Regions from separate parts of the Candidatus Pelagibacter sp. PS_44 genome, predicted to be linked through region 1. Evidence: riboswitches for the same ligand, from Rfam matches in the RefSeq annotation. Region 1 holds a riboswitch; the other holds the start of a gene.
What was found. A riboswitch is a leader RNA that binds a small molecule or an ion and turns the genes downstream of it on or off. The one in region 1 is predicted to bind S-adenosylmethionine.
Positions count from the first base shown of each region.

Region 2: it holds a riboswitch for S-adenosylmethionine, as region 1 does, so the genes downstream of both, AC5SLO_RS02845 (O-acetylhomoserine aminocarboxypropyltransferase/cysteine synthase family protein) here and AC5SLO_RS02130 (OsmC family protein) in region 1, are expected to answer to the same signal.

Region 1 is NZ_CM182063.1:391,704-400,317, reverse strand. Features, by position in the region: gene AC5SLO_RS02160 (phosphomannomutase/phosphoglucomutase) at 1-339, shown strand, start outside; gene AC5SLO_RS02155 (hypothetical protein) at 410-598, shown strand; gene AC5SLO_RS02150 (glycine cleavage T C-terminal barrel domain-containing protein) at 645-1,787, shown strand; gene AC5SLO_RS02145 (hypothetical protein) at 1,946-2,176, opposite strand; gene AC5SLO_RS02140 (hypothetical protein) at 2,177-2,362, opposite strand; gene AC5SLO_RS02135 (NAD(P)/FAD-dependent oxidoreductase) at 2,388-3,731, opposite strand; gene AC5SLO_RS02130 (OsmC family protein) at 3,850-4,401, opposite strand; SAM riboswitch class V at 4,406-4,470, opposite strand; gene AC5SLO_RS02125 (homocysteine S-methyltransferase family protein) at 4,474-5,535, opposite strand; SAM riboswitch class V at 5,602-5,666, opposite strand; gene AC5SLO_RS02120 (DUF1737 domain-containing protein) at 5,962-6,168, opposite strand; gene phoB (phosphate regulon transcriptional regulator PhoB) at 6,254-6,934, opposite strand; gene phoU (phosphate signaling complex protein PhoU) at 6,934-7,632, opposite strand; gene pstB (phosphate ABC transporter ATP-binding protein PstB) at 7,635-8,402, opposite strand; gene pstA (phosphate ABC transporter permease PstA) at 8,402-8,614, opposite strand, start outside.
Region 2 is NZ_CM182063.1:512,994-521,607, forward strand. Features, by position in the region: gene AC5SLO_RS02825 (MerR family transcriptional regulator) at 1-14, shown strand, start outside; gene AC5SLO_RS02830 (50S ribosomal protein L33) at 16-207, shown strand; gene AC5SLO_RS02835 (chorismate mutase) at 209-499, opposite strand; gene AC5SLO_RS02840 (COX15/CtaA family protein) at 542-1,564, shown strand; gene AC5SLO_RS02845 (O-acetylhomoserine aminocarboxypropyltransferase/cysteine synthase family protein) at 1,575-2,876, opposite strand; SAM riboswitch class V at 2,881-2,949, opposite strand; gene rplM (50S ribosomal protein L13) at 3,089-3,550, shown strand; gene rpsI (30S ribosomal protein S9) at 3,552-3,992, shown strand; gene argC (N-acetyl-gamma-glutamyl-phosphate reductase) at 4,026-5,048, shown strand; gene AC5SLO_RS02865 (hypothetical protein) at 5,045-5,269, shown strand; gene AC5SLO_RS02870 (homoserine dehydrogenase) at 5,270-6,562, shown strand; gene AC5SLO_RS02875 (AEC family transporter) at 6,562-7,458, shown strand; gene AC5SLO_RS02880 (DMT family transporter) at 7,476-8,324, shown strand.

The DNA of each region.
Region 1 (8,614 bases):
CTGCCTAATACTTTTCAAACTCCAACGATGGCACCACATTGTAAAGATAAAGAGAAATATCAAGTGGTTGAAGAGTTGGTTAAACAAGTAAATGAATTAAAAGATAATCAAACTAAAATTGATGGCCAAGAGATAAGTGAAGTCTTAACGGTTAATGGTATCAGATTTTCTTTTAAAGATGGTTCATGGGGTTTGATTAGAGCTTCATCTAATAAACCATCCCTTGTTGTTGTAACTGAAAGCCCGACATCAGATGAGAGAAAGAAAAAGATCTTTGATTTTATTGATGATCTTTTACAAAAAACTGGCAAAGTCGGTGAATATGATCAAAAAATATAAATATTTACTAATCCTTATCCTCCTGTTTACCTCTAAAAGTCATGCTCTAAGCCCTGAATATGAGAAGGAATTGTACATTGGTTGTTACTCTAATTCTAAAGCATATATTGGCCCAGATGGCGCTAAAATATACTGTCAGTGCACCGTTGATAAATTAAGTGCAAAATTTAGTGATGAAGAGATGGATGAAGTCTTCAGCAAAGAGCCTGAAGAGATCATGGAGCAAACAGCATTTGCAACAGAGGATTGTGAAAAATAATAATTAAAGCTTTTAAAATAATCAAATAATTAATAGGTTTTTGAAAATGGAAGATAAAAAAAACTTCGGTTTTGGAACACAGATTAGAAAATCCCCTTACTTTAATTCAACGGTTAAATGGGGTGCAACTGGCTTTTCAGTTTACAATCACATGTACATTCCTCGTGACTTTGGTTCTCCTGAACAAAACTTTTGGAATTTAGTCAATGAAGCAATTTTATGTGATGTTGCAGTAGAGCGACAGGTTGAGATTACAGGACCCGATGCTACAAAATTTATTCAACTGTTAACGCCTCGAGATTTATCAAAGCTTGCAGTTGGCCAATGTAAATATGTTTTAATAGTAAATAATGAAGGTGGAATTTTAAACGATCCAGTTTTATTAAGATTAAAAGAAAACCATTATTGGTTATCCCTTGCAGATAGTGATATTTTATTATGGGCACAAGGCGTTGCAATCAATTCAGGTCTTAATGTTAAAATTTCTGAGCCCGATGTCTCCCCTCTTCAATTACAAGGGCCAAACTCTGGAAAAATTATGGAGGCTTTATTTGGTGAAAGTATTAATGATCTTAAATATTATTGGTTACGTGAATTAGATTTAGATGGCATTCCTTTAATTGTGTCCCGTACCGGTTGGTCAAGTGAACTAGGTTACGAGTTATATTTAAGAGATGGTTCTAAGGGAGATGAGTTATGGGAAAAAATAATGGCAGCTGGTAAACTTCACGGATTAAAACCAGGTCATACATCATCGATTAGACGTATTGAAGGTGGAATGTTATCCTACCATGCTGATGCTGATATAAACACCAACCCTTATGAACTAAATTTAGGAAGACTTGTGAACCTTGATACCGATATAAATTTTATTGGAAAAGATGCTTTACAAAAAATAAACAAGGATGGTATTAAAAGAAAACAAGTTGGAATGATCTTAGATTGTGATCCTTTAACTGGACCTAACACTACCTTTTGGGAAATCAAAAAAGACAATGAATTTGTTGGTAAAATTACATCTGCCGTTTATTCACCAAGACTAAAACAAAACATTGCACTTGCAATGGTATCCATTAATAATTCAGAGATTGGAACAGTGCTCGATGTTAAAATGAATGACAAAATTATTAAGGCAACAGTTGTTGAAAAACCTTTCTATGATCCTAAAAAGAAACTAGCAAGTTCTTAGTAAGTCTAGTATTCATAAACCATGTTAACCCCAAAAGACTATATCTCTCTTTACTTACTCGTAATTGTTCTAACAGTTGTCTCTGTTAACTTCATGTACCGTCTATATTTTTAGTAGCAACCTCTATCTTTAGCTATGAAAGAAAATTTTTTCATCTTTTATCTTTCATTAAAAACCATACAGTATTCGCCTGTTTCAACTATTGTAAAACCTAAAGGACCTTGATCTACTTCTTCCATCATTAAAGATTGCATACAATTAGTTTCAGCATATTCATACCAAATACCAATAAAAAATTCACACTCACCAGCAAAACATGTGGCCATTTCTGAGTATGCATTCCCACTCAACAACAAACCCAGAACCACGATCCCTAAAAGTTTTTTCATTTATTTTATAATCCAAAAAATAATATTTATTATATAAACCAAAATACCATAAAATAAGAACATCAGAAATTTGTCTTTTCCTGACTTTTCTTTCCAATTCAAAGTAAATAACGCAGCAGGTGATGCAACTAGTAAAATAATTCCTAGAACAATTACCAATACTGATAAAATTATAAATACATTCATAAATTAATTTTTATCATATATTTTCTTAAATATTAAATCTGTCTTTAATTGCATAAAACCATACTGCTAATCTAAAGTAAAATGTTCTTAATTGAGGGAAGATAAACTTCTTAGGTAATCCTTTATAAATTTTTGAAATATCTAACTCTTTACTGTTTGATAATACTAACTTAGACAGTTGTTTACCGGTCCAAGGAGCAGCACTCACTCCAACCCCATTATAGCCAAATCCATAATAAATCTCTTCATTATCAATTTTACCAATGGAGGGAGTTAATTTTTGAGATAAAGCAATTAATCCCCGCCAATTGTAATCAATATTAATATTTTTCCATTTAGGAAAAATATCTTTTAAAAATTTTTCCATTTTCTTAGACATATTTAAATTAGATTGATCACTGCCACTTAAATCCCCTCTAGTGCCAAATAAAATTCGATTGTCAGGTAACTTTCGATAATAATATAAAAGATTTTTAGTATTAGCTATTGGAGAAAATGTTTTAAAATTATGTTGGTCAATTTCTTGCTCGGTTAAGGGTTGGGTGACAATAATATTTGAAATTACTGGTAAAATTCTTGAATTCATCTCTGGGATTAAACCTTCTTGGTAGAACCCGTTTGTTGCAACAACTATTTTTTTTGAACGAATAGATCCTTCTTTAGTCCTTAAAATATAAGCACCCTTATCTTTATCAATTTTATCAACTTTAGTGTGCTCGAAGATTTTTAATTTTTTAGATAAAGCGTATTTTGCAATGCCATTAACAAACTTAAGAGGATTGATTGCAAAACCAGGTTTATAAGAAAAAGCTCCAAATTGCTCTGTGCCCCCATGGCCAATTTTATCAAAGTCTTCTTTTGAAAAAATTTCAGTTTCAATGCCAAACTCTTCTCTATAAGCTGTAGCTTGTTCTTTAATATCTTTAAACTTATTTGGATGATGGGCTACAACGTAATTACTATCCCCCGTCACATCACAATCAATATTATATTCTTGTATAATATCTTTTGTATAATTTGAGCCTTCAACAGAGTTTTTAAAGAATTTTTTAGTTTCATCATTACCGTAAATAGATTGCATCTTTTTAAAAGACATCTTACTTGGTGGCAGACAACAAAAACCTGCATTACGAGATGAAGCCCCCCAACCTATTTTTCCTGCTTCAACTAAAATGACATCTAAATTATGATTTTCTATTAAATTAATTGCACAGGATAAACCAGTGTACCCTCCACCTATTACAACAATTTCTGAGCTGATATCTTTATTAAGTTTATCTAGATTTAAATTTTCGCTTGAATGATCTTCCCAATAACTACTAACTGATGTGTTAAATTGATAAATATCAGAATGATAAATATTTTTCATTAACAAGACCCTAGCACGCAATTAATAGTTAATTCTAGTCAAACTTCTAATTTTTTAGGATTTGAAATGAACTTAAAAGACTCAAGCCCTATTTTTCATAGGGCTTGAGTTAGATTAGTTAAGCAGCACTTACTCTTTGCTCTATGTGCTCTTTATTATTAGAACTTGAAGAAACCTTTTGAAACAATTTAATAGGAACTCCTTTTGATAAAATATCTAATACCGGGCAATGTGTATTTACTGTATCAATCAATTTATCTATTTCTGCTTTAGGTGATGAAGATTTAATATCAACAGTGCCTGAGATGGATTGAAAGCCAGGTCTAGTGTTTTTATTTAAAGCTAAAAAACCCTGAAGATCTAATTCACCTTTTAATTTAACACTAACACTCTCAATATTAATACCCGCTGCTGTAGCAAATGCTTTATAAGTTATCTCCTGACACGTTGCTAACGCTGCTAATATTAACTCTACTGGGCTCGGACCTTCGTCTTTACCACCAAAACTTTTGGGTTCATCAACAACTAATTTATGCTCTCTAAGAGTGACTACAGATTGAAGTCCTTCTTTAAGAATTGAGTTGCTTTCATATTGGACCACAGCATTTTTTGGGTTGGCTGTAAAATCCTTCTGTAGATTACTTATTGTTTCTTTTAGATTGTTACTCATTTTTTTTCTCCTGTTTTAGTGCTTCGACATATGTCAGGCGCACAATTTAGTTAAATGCCCTTCTTAATTTATTTACGCTTTGTCTCCATATTCAGTCATATGTTTTGGAATTCTTTTATTTTTTCCATACATAAAATGATTTTCCATGTTCTCTCGATATTTACTTGCTGGAACAGTTAAACCAATAGATTCAGCAACTTCCCTAATCAACATTGGGTTTGCTCCACAACATACTCCAAGGTAATTAATGCCTAGGGCATAAGCATCTTTTGCAAATTTACCTATTTCATATCTATTACAAAAGTGTGGGTCCAATGCTGTTGGAAACGTTCTTCCATGAGGTGATGGACACTGACAATTACTTCGATCTGGTAGATTAAAAAATGTTGGGTAATCTTCACTGGTTCTATAAGGAATAGGTAAAGCTCCAACATGACATTTAACTGCTTTTCTAATTTCTTTTAAAAAAGGAAACATGGTAGCAGGTCCTCTAAAACAATTTAAACCAACAACATCAGCCCCTAATTGCTCTAGCTCTTTACAGGTATCAACAACTGATTTTCCATCTCTCATTTTATTTTCACCCATTGGAGATATGGTTAATACAGTTGGTAAACCTGTTTTTTTCATTATCTCTAAAGCTTTAAAAGCTTCTTCAGCATAATAAAAAGTTTCACCAATTAACATATCAGCACCTTCTTCAACGGCCCAACCAATCATTTCTGTAAACATTCCTTCAACTTCTTTTTGAGATTGTGGATCATTATGTTTCCAGATATTTGAATTTGAAATATTACCTGCCATCAAATTTGGTTTTGATCCTTTAGGAGTATCTAGTGCTACTTTTTTAGCAATTTTTAATGCTGAACGATTTAGTGGTTCAAGAAGTTCTTCTTTACCAATAACACGCATTTTTTCTCTATGGCCATTATAAGTAAAGGCCTCAACTACATCAGATCCTGCGTGTTGAAATTCTCTATGTAAATTTTCTAAAACTTCAGGATGATCTAATGACACCATTGGAACAAATTCCCCTGATGACATATAGCCACGTCTTTCTATCTCAAATAAAAAACCTTCTGCGCATATAACAGGTCCTTTATCTAATCTTTCTTTTAATTTATTTGTGCTCATTTTTTTTCCTCTTGTTTTGGAGAAAAAAGGTCACAAAATAATCAGAGGTTATATTCATAGGCCTCTTTTCTCCTTTTTAGTGCTTAAGCAAATGCAGGGCGCACAATATGGTTCAACTGCCCGGCTTAATTTTATGAAAGATAAAAAAAAACCACCTGTCTAAAGCGGTGGTTGAAGCGTCGCTTTAGCAGGATTTATAACGCGCTCTGCAATTTAACTTAACTCAGCGCAATCACATATAATCAACTTTCTCTCAAACTGTCAATTGAAAAAATAAATAATAGTTAAAATTATGAGAATAATGACAATCCAAATACTAAGATTAGTTAAAAACTGCTTTAATTTAGAATTAGATTGTAGAAAAGCTGGGAGTACTAATAAGAGTATCCCTAGCATATAAACAAAGGGTAATATCTGATCTGCCATTTATATCGATGATAGCTTCATCTTTTTGGAATACTTTTTCTGAGGTGAATTTTTTATAACTGCTTGAGCACAACGCATGACCCCTCTTTTTTTATCAAAAGTCATTTTGGGTTCACCATACAATTTCCATCCGTTGGATATGGCCACCGTTACACGATGGCAAAATTCTGAAGTGTCGTCACTTGTAATAAATCTATAACCTTTCATAATCAGACCTTAACAAGTCCTAAATCATGTGTCTATGTTCAGTTTATTATTATTATTTTAAGTCTTTACGCTTCTACAGTCATTACTAATTTAATGAATAGCCAGCTGATCTTACGGTTCTAATTAATTCTTTAAATCCATCAATATTAATACTTTGTCTAAGTCTTCTTATATGAACATCAACTGTTCTTGTTTCAACATTGATATTATCAGACCAAACATTCTCTAGAATTTGATCTCTTGAGTAAACACGTTTAGGGTTTTTAATAAAAAAATTGATTAAATCATATTCCTTGGGTCCCAAATGAATTTCTTTGTTTTTTCTAAAAACACGTCGTGTTAATCTATCCACCTTAAGGTCTTCGAATTCAACAATATCAGAAACTAATGAGGGCTTAGATCTTCGAAGTAGCGCTTTTATTCTTGCAAGTAATTCTGGGAAACTAAATGGTTTGGTGACGTAATCATCTGCACCAGAGTTTAACCCTTTAATCTTATCTTCATCCTCACCCTTAGCAGTAAGCATTATGATTGGAATTTCTTTAAATTTTTTTTCTTTTTTTAAAATTTTACAAATTTCTACGCCAGAAAAATCAGGTAACATCCAGTCTAATAAAATAAGATCTGGAAATAATTTTTTAATATCTTCAATACCCTCATTGCCATTGTCTGATGATGAAACTTTATAACCTTCTTTTTCAAGGTTATATTTAACTAAAGTGATAATGGGTTGTTCGTCTTCTACAATATGAATGCTAACGCTCATTAGTTTGGATCAAAATCTTTACCTTTAGGTCTTGCTCCTTCAATATGTTCTCCCTCGATTAGATAAAATAAAGCTTCAGCGATATTAGTAATATGATCTCCTGCTCTTTCAATATTTTTAGTCACAAACAATAAGTGTGTTGCTAGATCTAAATTTTTTTTATCTTTGCTTAAGAAATTTGCAACTTCATTCATTGCGATATGTGTTAAATCATCTACTCTCTCATCTGATTTCCAAATTTTAACAGCAGCTTCTTTTGACTGGTTAAGATAAGCATCCAAAACATCTTTCAATTGTCTTTGAACTAACTCCCCTAATCTTTTTAAACTGGCAATTAACTCTTCTGGAAGATCGCGTGGTAAAGGTTTGATCTTTTTAGCAACACTTTTTGCTAAATCACCAATACGTTCAAGATCACTTGAAATTTTTAAAGTTGAAATAGTTAATCTTAAATCAATTGCCATCGGGGCTCTTTTAACGAGTACTGTTACAATCTGCTCTTCAATAGTTGCTCTTAACTCATTAATTTTTTCATCATTTTTAATAATGTTTTCAGCAGCTTCTTTATCAACTTTGATGATGGCCTCCATTGAATCTGTCAACTGAGCTTCAACTAAGCTACCCATTTTAATTAAGTTATCATTTAAACTTTGTAATTCATCCTCGTAGGATTTAACAATATGTGTAATATCTGACATGATTAACCAAACCTCCCTGTAATATAATCCTGGGTCATTTTATTTCCAGGGTTTTTAAATATTTTTTCTGTTGTATCCACTTCAATTATTTTTCCTAAATGGAAAAAGCCAGTTCTTTGAGAAACTCTTACAGCTTGGGACATTGAATGAGTAACAATGACTATTGTATAACTTTTTTTAAGTTCATCAATTAATTCTTCAATTTTAGCAGTGGCAATAGGGTCTAGTGCCGAACACGGTTCATCCATTAAAATAACTTGAGGATTTACTGATATGGCTCTTGCAATACATAATCTTTGCTGCTGACCTCCAGATAAACCTGTGCCTGCTTCATTTAACCTGTCTTTAACTTCGTTCCATAAAGCTGCTTTTTTTAAACTATTCTCAACAATTTCATCCATATCTGTTTTATTTTCTGCTAAACCATGAATGGTTGGTCCATAAGAAATATTATCATAAATACTTTTTGGAAAAGGATTGGGTTTTTGAAAAACCATACCAATTTTCTCTCGAAGCCCTACAACATCCAGATTTTTGTCAATGATCTCTTCATCATCTATTGTAATTGATCCTTCAACTTTACAAATATCAATAACATCATTCATTCTGTTTATGCATCTTATGAAGGTTGATTTTCCACATCCAGAAGGACCGATTAAAGCTGTAACTTCTTTGTCATAGATATCCAAATCTACATCAAAGAGTGCTTGTTTTTCTCCATAATGCACATTTAAATTACTGCTTTTAATTTTTATTTTATTATTTTTCATTACCACTTCCTTTCAAATTTTTGTCGTAAGTAAACTGCTATAAAATTTAATGTAATTAAAAAACTTAAAAGAACCATAATAGTTGCTGATGTTTTTTCTACAAACCCTCTTTCTGCTTGTTCAGACCATAAATAAACCTGTACTGGCAACGAAGCTGATGGATCCGTTGGAATAGATGGAATATCGACCACAAAAGCAACCATGCCAATCAA
Region 2 (8,614 bases), 120 kb from region 1:
AAAAGCTTAAATAGTATGGCAAAAAAAACACACGTTAAAGTAAGATTGGTCCCTGAAGCTAAACCTGATAGTCCTTTTTTCTATTATGTAAAAAAGCCAGCAGGTGGAGAAAAAGCTAAAGTAAAATTGTCTGCTAAAAAATACAATCCATCTACTAGAAAACATGAAATGTTTGTGGAGAAAAAACTACCACCACACAGTAAATAGTTTATTTCTTTTTAAAGTTTCTCTTCTCGTAATCAATAAAAGACCAAATCATATTTTTCCAAATTCTGTTTGTAATTTTTGGATCAATTTTTGTCTTGATTGATTTTTTTTTAATTTTTTTAAGTATATAGCTTATTCTTGTTTTATCGATTATCTCTTTTTTATAAATTTTTACTTTTAAAACTTCATTTACTAAAAGCGATCTTTTTTTGATTAGTTTAAGCAGATCATTATCTAATTTATCAAGTTTTATTCTTAATTGGGTAAGTTTTTTTTTATTAGTAGGCGACATTTAATCAATTGGTTATTAAAATAATTATTATAAGTATAATTTATGTTTGTAAATAGCGACAACTATATAAAATATTTAAAGATATGGTTAATAGGACTATTTTTGCTAATTGTTCTTATGGTTGCTGTAGGTGGCTTAACTAGATTAACTGACTCAGGCTTATCCATTACAGCATGGGAGCTTTTTTCAGGTATATTGCCACCACTTAATTCAAATGATTGGAATATGTATTTTGAAGAATATAAAAAAATTCCAGAGTATAAAAATATTAACTATGGAATGTCTTTAAACGAATTTAAAGTAATTTTTTATTGGGAGTATGCACATAGATTATTAGCACGTATTGTTGGCTTGTTTACATTAATCCCTTTAATTATTTTATGGATTAAATATAGAGATTCTAATTTTTATTCTAATAAATATTTTTTTATATTTTTTCTTATATGTTTGCAGGGATTTTTAGGCTGGTTTATGGTTACTAGTGGATTAACACAAAATAATGATGTTAGTCATTTTAGATTAGCAATTCATTTATCACTTGCACTTTTTATCTTATGTTTAATTTTTTGGTATATTTTGGATTTTTTTGATATTCAAAAAATAGATTATAAAATTCCACAATCATTATTGTTATTTATTTTTTTATTAATTATTATTCAAATTATATTGGGCGCTTTTCTTTCAGGTTTAAATGGAGGTTTAATTTATAATACTTGGCCAGATATGAATGGTACTTTTTTTCCAAATGATGTTTTATTTTTAGATCTTTTTACCTCTGAGTCATTTTATAATACTTCTATTATTCAATTTTTACATAGATCAACAGCCTATCTGCTTGTGATCCTTGTTATGATTATTAACTATTTATTTATTAAAGAAGGAGTTGCCATAAAGAATGTAATTCTTTTTGACATAGCTTTACTTATTCAAATATTATTAGGAATCATTACATTAATATCTGGTGTAGAGATAAAGTATGCATCACTACACCAGTTAGGTTCTATTTTTGTATTAACAACCTATATTTTACTCATTTATAAAAACTCAAGCGGTTTTTTAAAATGATAAAGAATTGTTATGAAGCACTAAGTGCTTGATCAAGATCATCTATTATATCGTCAATATGTTCTAATCCTATACACAGTCTTATATATCCAGGAGTAACTCCTGCAGCACTTAATTCTTGCTCCGTGAGTTGGCTATGAGTTGTCGTTGCCGGATGTATAGCTAAGCTTCTAGCATCTCCTATATTTGCTACATGATAAAACATTTTTAAAGCTTCTATAAATTTCTTACCAGACTCAATGCCACCTTTTAGTTCTATTCCTATTAAAGCACCATTTCCTCCATCAAGATATTTTTTTGCTCTTTTACCAATATCTCCTTCATATTTGGTTGGGTAAATCACTCTAGAAACTTTTTTATGATTAGATAAATGATCCACTGTTTTTTCCGCATTAGAGCAATGTTGTTTCATCCTCAAGGCTACTGTCTCAAGTCCTTGAATTATTCCAAAAGCATTATCAGGAGCTAATGCAGCTCCAAGATCTCTCAAAAGAGTAACTCTTGCTCTAACAGCAAAGGATACATTGGCGCCAGTTAATTCAGGAACTGCCTTACCCCATACTACGCCACCATAACTTGCATCAGGTTCATTAAACAAGGGTTGTCTTTTTGGATTGGCTGTCCAATCAAAATTTCCACCATCAATTAGTGCTCCACCCACAACTGTACCATGTCCACCTATATATTTTGTAAGTGAGTAAACCACTATTGCAGCTCCATGCTCTATTGGCTTACAGATGATAGGGGCGGCGGTGTTATCAACTATTAATGGAATATTATATTTTTTTCCAATATCAGAAACTTCCTTAATAGGAAATACTCTTAAATAAGGATTGGGCAATGTTTCCCCATAAAAAGCTCTAGTTTTATCATCTATTGCTTTTTCAAAGTTGTTAGGATCTGCTGGATCAGCATATCTAACTTCAATACCAAGCTTACTCAATGTATGAGTAAACAATGAAACAGTTCCACCATAAAGATCTGTAGAACTAACAATGTTATCCCCAGCCTGAGCAACATTTAAGATAGCAAAGGTTGAAGCTGTTTGCCCAGAAGAGACAGTTAAACTTGCTAATCCACCATCTAAGGCAGCCAGTCTTTTTTCAAGAACATCATTGGTTGGATTCATAATTCTTGTGTAGATATTTCCAAACTCTTTTAGACCAAATAAATTGGCCGCATGCTCAGTGCTATCAAATAGATATGAAGTTGTTCTATAAATTGGGACAGCTACAGCTTTTGTAGTTGGATCACTTCTATAATCACCACCATGCAATGCGATAGTTTCTGGGTTTTGTCTTTTTGTACTCATCTTAATACTCCTTTTTTAGTATTTTTGCTTTATGCAAGGCATACAATACAGTTCAAATGCGCCTACCGAAAATGTGGGTAAAAAATCCTTTTTAGCAATTATTAGCCTGCAATAGGAACAAATCGGCAAACAAAAATTACCATTAAATGGCTATATTGCAAGAGAAATATAAAATTGACTTTATAATTATTAATAGTATTAATCCACGCTCTATGACTAAATTTTTAAAAAGTAGCGAATTAACAAGTAATTGGTTTGAAATTGATGCTAAAGGAGCAGTTGTTGGAAGACTAGCATCTATAATAGCAATGATTGTTAGAGGAAAAAACAAAACTACTTATACACCTCACATGGATGATGGTGACTTTGTAGTTGTTAAAAATATAGAACATGCAAAATTTACTGGAAAAAAATTTAAAGACAAAAAATACTATAGACATACGGGCCACCCTGGTGGAATTAAAGAAATAACTCCTGAAAAACTATTAGAAAAGAATAAACCAGGTGAGACTTTAAAATTAGCGGTTAAGAGAATGTTACCAGGAGGTGTTCTTGGTAGAAAACAACTAACTAAAGTTAAAATTTATGCTGGTGAAGAGCATCCTCATGCAGCTCAAAATCCAAAACTTTTAGATTTAGGAAAATTAAATAGCAAAAATTTAATTAGAAATTAATATGGAACAAACAGCACAAATAATATCAAAAAAACCTAAGATCAAGTTAGATTTTAAAGATAGCAAATACGCTACTGGCAGAAGAAAAAAATCAATTGCTAAAATTTGGTTAAAAAAAGGGACCGGTAAAATTTATGTTAATGGTCGAACAATGGATGAATACTTCACTAGTGGTAGTCATAAAATGCAAATTACTAGACCTTTTGAAATTATTAATCAAGCAACAGCTTATGATGTTAGATGTAGTGTCGCTGGAGGCGGTCACACTGGACAGGCAGGAGCAATGGTTCACGGTATTGCAAAAGCCTTAATATTATTTGACTCAGAACTAAGAAGTACACTAAAAACAGAGAAACTTAACACCAGAGACTCAAGATCTGTTGAAAGAAAAAAACCTGGTCGTAAAAAAGCTAGAAGAAGCTTCCAATTCTCGAAAAGATAATTCTTTTTTATTTCAAAATAGTTATAATAAACAATGCCTAAGCTTAATGTTTTAGTTGCTGGTTCAACTGGTTATATTGGTGTTCAATTAATAAAGTTATTAGTTAAACACAAAAATATTAATATAAAATATTTGTGTGGTAGCTCATCTGTGGGTAAGAAAATTACTAGTTATGAAAAATCATTAAAATCAAAAAATTTACCCAAGATTACTAAATTTAATAAATCATTTTTAAAAGAAGTTGATTTGGTATTTACCGCATTACCAAATGGTGAAGCTCAATCTATATCAAATAGTTTATTAAAACATAATGTGTTGATTGATTTGGCAGCAGATTTTAGACTTAATAATGCATCCTTATATCTAAAATGGTATAAACAAAAACACAGATCAATTTCAAATATTAAAAAATCTATATATTCATTACCTGAAATTACAGGTGAAAAAGTTAAAAATTTTAATATTATTGCTTGCCCGGGTTGTTATCCAACATCAATATTGTTACCGTTAATTCCATTGATTAAAAAAAATTTAATTAAAGTTAATAATATAATTATAGACTCTAAATCGGGATATTCCGGAGCTGGAAGAGGAGTACATGACAAATATAAAAATAAAAACCTTTATGAATCTTTAAGTGCCTACGGCGTTGGTTCTCATCGTCACAATTCTGAAATACAACAAGAGTTTAATTTTTTTACAAAAAAGAAAGTAAATTTTACTTTTACACCACATTTAACCCCAATGTTTAGAGGAATATTAAGCACTATTTATGTAGAGCTAAATAAAGGATCTACAATTAAAAAATTAGAAAAAGTGTTGATTAATCATTATCCCAATAATGAATTTGTAAAAATTCTAAAAACTAACTCTTTAATAAGTACAAATGATATAATTAATACAAATAACTGCCATATATCAATTTCTAAAACTAGGTATAAAGATAAAGTGATTATCTTGTCATCAATAGACAATCTAATTAAAGGTGGCGCAGGACAAGCTATACAAAATATGAACATTAGATTTGGATTTAAAAAGACTGAGGGCTTAATATGAAATATTTCTTAGTATTTTTATTTCTATTTTTATTGTCTTGTTCTTTAGATAAGGATTCTGCTTACTGGAACAAAGATTCTATCAAAAAAAATATTGAAAAAAAAAAATATACTAAAATGTTAGAAAAAAATGGAGATTTTAAACTAATGTCATTTGATGAATTTGATTTATTTCTTAAAGAATATTCAAAAAACTCAGACTATCCTGATATAAACAAGTAAATGAAAATGAATTTAAATATTGCTGTAGTTGGATTGGGTCAAGTAGGTAATTATTTACTAAATGAATTAAATACAAAAAAAAAAGAAATTGAATTAATTACAGGTAAAAGAATTAATATTGTAGCTGTTTCTGCAAAAAACATAAAAAAGAAGAGAAAATTTAAAGTTAATAAAGATATCTTTTTTAAAAATCCTTTAGATATTTTTAAATTAAATAAAGTTGATATTTTATTTGAAGCAATAGGAATGTCTGATGGTATTTCTAAAAAAGTAGTTGAAACTGCTTTAAGAAATGAAATTCACGTTATTACACCAAATAAAGCCCTAATATCAAAACATGGAGATTATCTTGCTAAATTAGCTGAAGATAATAATGTTAATCTTGAATTTGAAGCATCTGTTGCTGGTGGTATTCCAATATTAAGAACTATTAAAGAGGGTCTAGCAACTAACAAAATTACTAAAGTTTATGGAATTTTGAATGGAACTTCCAATTATATTCTATCAGAAATGAGAAATTCTAAAGATAGTTTTGCCAATGTTTTAAAAAAGGCTCAAAAATTAGGATATGCTGAACCAGGTAACCCTAAATTAGATCTTAATGGTTTTGATGCTTTTGCTAAAGTAAGAATTTTGTCTGCTCTTGCATTTAATACTAAGATTTCAAAATATAAATGTTTAATGGAAGGAATTGAAAAAATTGAATTAAAAGATATTGAAATAGCTAGCCAATTAAATTTACGTATTAAGTTACTTGGTATTTCTGAAATTATTAATGGTTGTTTATTTGAAACTGTCCACCCATGTCTTGTAAGTAAAAATTCTTATATTGGTAATGTTTCTGGTGTGATGAATGCCGTCATACTTGAGGGTAAACCTGTTGGTGAAAGTATATTACAAGGAGAGGGTGCTGGTCCTGGACCTACGTCTTCATCATTACTATCTGATTTACTTTCAATTTTGAAAGGGGATATTAAAAAACCCTTTGGTATGCCTAACAACAAGCGTAAGTCCATAAAATGTTATAATGTCAATAATTATACTAATTCTTTATATTTGAGATTTGAAGTTAAAGATAAACCTGGTGTTCTGTCAAGAATTACTAACAGGTTAGCTCAATACAAAATTTCTGTAAAAAGAATGATTCAAACACCAGATAAAAAAAATAATAAAGCTACTGTTGTTATTATTACTCACAAAACAAGTGAACTTAATTCAAATAACTGTCTTGCAAAATTTAAAAAAGATAAAGATATTCTTAAATATCCTACATTAATTAGAATTTATAATTAATGGAATTATATTCCAAAATTTTTGAAGTCTTATTTCCTGTTTTTTTTGTTATCGGTATTGGTTATTACTTGGGGAATAAAAATCCAAAAATAGATACTAATTTCATAACTAATTTTGCAGGTAATATAGGAACGCCTGCAATGATTTTTTATACTGTAACTACCACAGGTATAACTTTAGCAGTTTTTACCTCCTACTTCTTCTATGCTTTAGTTATGATTGGAGGCTTTTCCATAGTTGGTTTAATACTTCTTTTTATTTTAAAAAGAGATCTAAGTATGGAGCTACCGCCGATGATTTTACCAAATACTGGTAATATGGGTATACCAATTTGTCTTTTTGCTTACGGCACTGAAGGGCTTGGTGTAGCTTCTGCTATAGCCTCTGTTATAATTTTGTTTCATTTTACGTTGGGTGTTTTTCTTGCTAAAAAAAAATTTTCTTTTGATGTGGTTCTTAAAAGTCCTCCTGTTTATGCAATAATAATATCAATATTATTTCTTTATTTTAACTTAGATGTCCCAGTATTTCTTGAAAACACCACTTTTCTTTTAACATATGCAACAATATTTTTAGTTTTAATGTCCCTTGGTATAGCCTTAACAAGGTTTAAGTTTTCTTTAAAAGATTCAATTATATTAGCCTTAGGACGTGTTATTTTGGGTCCACTCATATGTATTCTTATAATAAATAAACTCGATTTGAATGGTTTTGCAGCTGGTGTCTTATTAATACAAAGTGCAATGCCAAGTGCTGTGTTAAATTATCTTGTTGGATCGATGTATTCACCTAAAAAAATTGTTGATAGTATCGCTAGTACAATTGTAACATCAACATTGATGTCTTTTATTACTATTCCAATAGTAGTATTCTTTGCTTTAAAGTACTTCAATTAAACTGTATCTATTGGCTTATGAAAGCCATTATTTTTAGCTTATTAGGTTGGATGTTTCTTCCAGTAATGGATGGATTTGCAAAATATTTAAGTACAGATTTACCAGTACTACAAATAACTTGGGCTAGGTATTTTTTCACAGTTGTATTTACTCTTCCAATAATGTTTTTCTTTTATAAAAAACACTTAGTCTGGTCTGATAAACCAAAACTACAAATACTTAGAGGTTTGATTTTACTTTCTGCGAATGTATGTTTTTTTTATTCAATATCTGTAATCTCATTAGCTAAAGCTTTAACATTAGCTTTTATTGCTCCATTAATCGTTACAGCATTTTCACCCATTTTATTAGGTGAGAAGGTGGGTTTAAGAAGATGGACAGCTGTAATAATTGGATTTGTAGGTTCCTTAGTAGTAATTAGGCCAGGTTTTTTAGAATTAAATCTAGCAAGTTTTGCTGCCCTAGGAACAGGTGTTATGTATGGTTTTTATTTGATTATTACAAGAAAGCTAAGTACTTCAGACAATCCATTATTAACGCTTTTATTAACAGGTTTAGTAGGGGCGATCATAATATCTATGATAATTCCTTTTATTTGGGTTAAACCTACTCTTAATCAGTGGTCTATTATGGCTGGAATAGGGGTCTTTGCATGCATTGGCCACTTATTCCTTATACTGTCGCTTAAATATGCTGATGCATCTAAATTAGCTCCTTTAGGCTATACTGAGATAATTCCTAATGTGATTATTGGCTACTATTTCTTTGGTGATTTCCCTGATAATTGGACATTTTTAGGTCTCTTTATAATTGTGCTAAGTGGTATTTATATTTCTAGAAGAGAAGTAGTGGTTAAAAGAATTTAATATAAGTAACTTATATTTACTAATACTTAATATAATACATTAAGTTTACAATTTATACTACTGTAATCATTAGATTTTATTATAATTAATAATTATCAAAATAAGAATAAATAGCATATTTGTAGTTAAAAATTTATAAATACTTTTTTAAATTAAAGGTATGATATTTAATTAAAGCTAAATTTTTTAAAAATTATTCAAATCAATAAAAAAGCATTGTATATCAACGTTTATATCCAATCCTAGGTCTATAAAATATAATGATATGTTACCCAGATATGAAGTGGGGG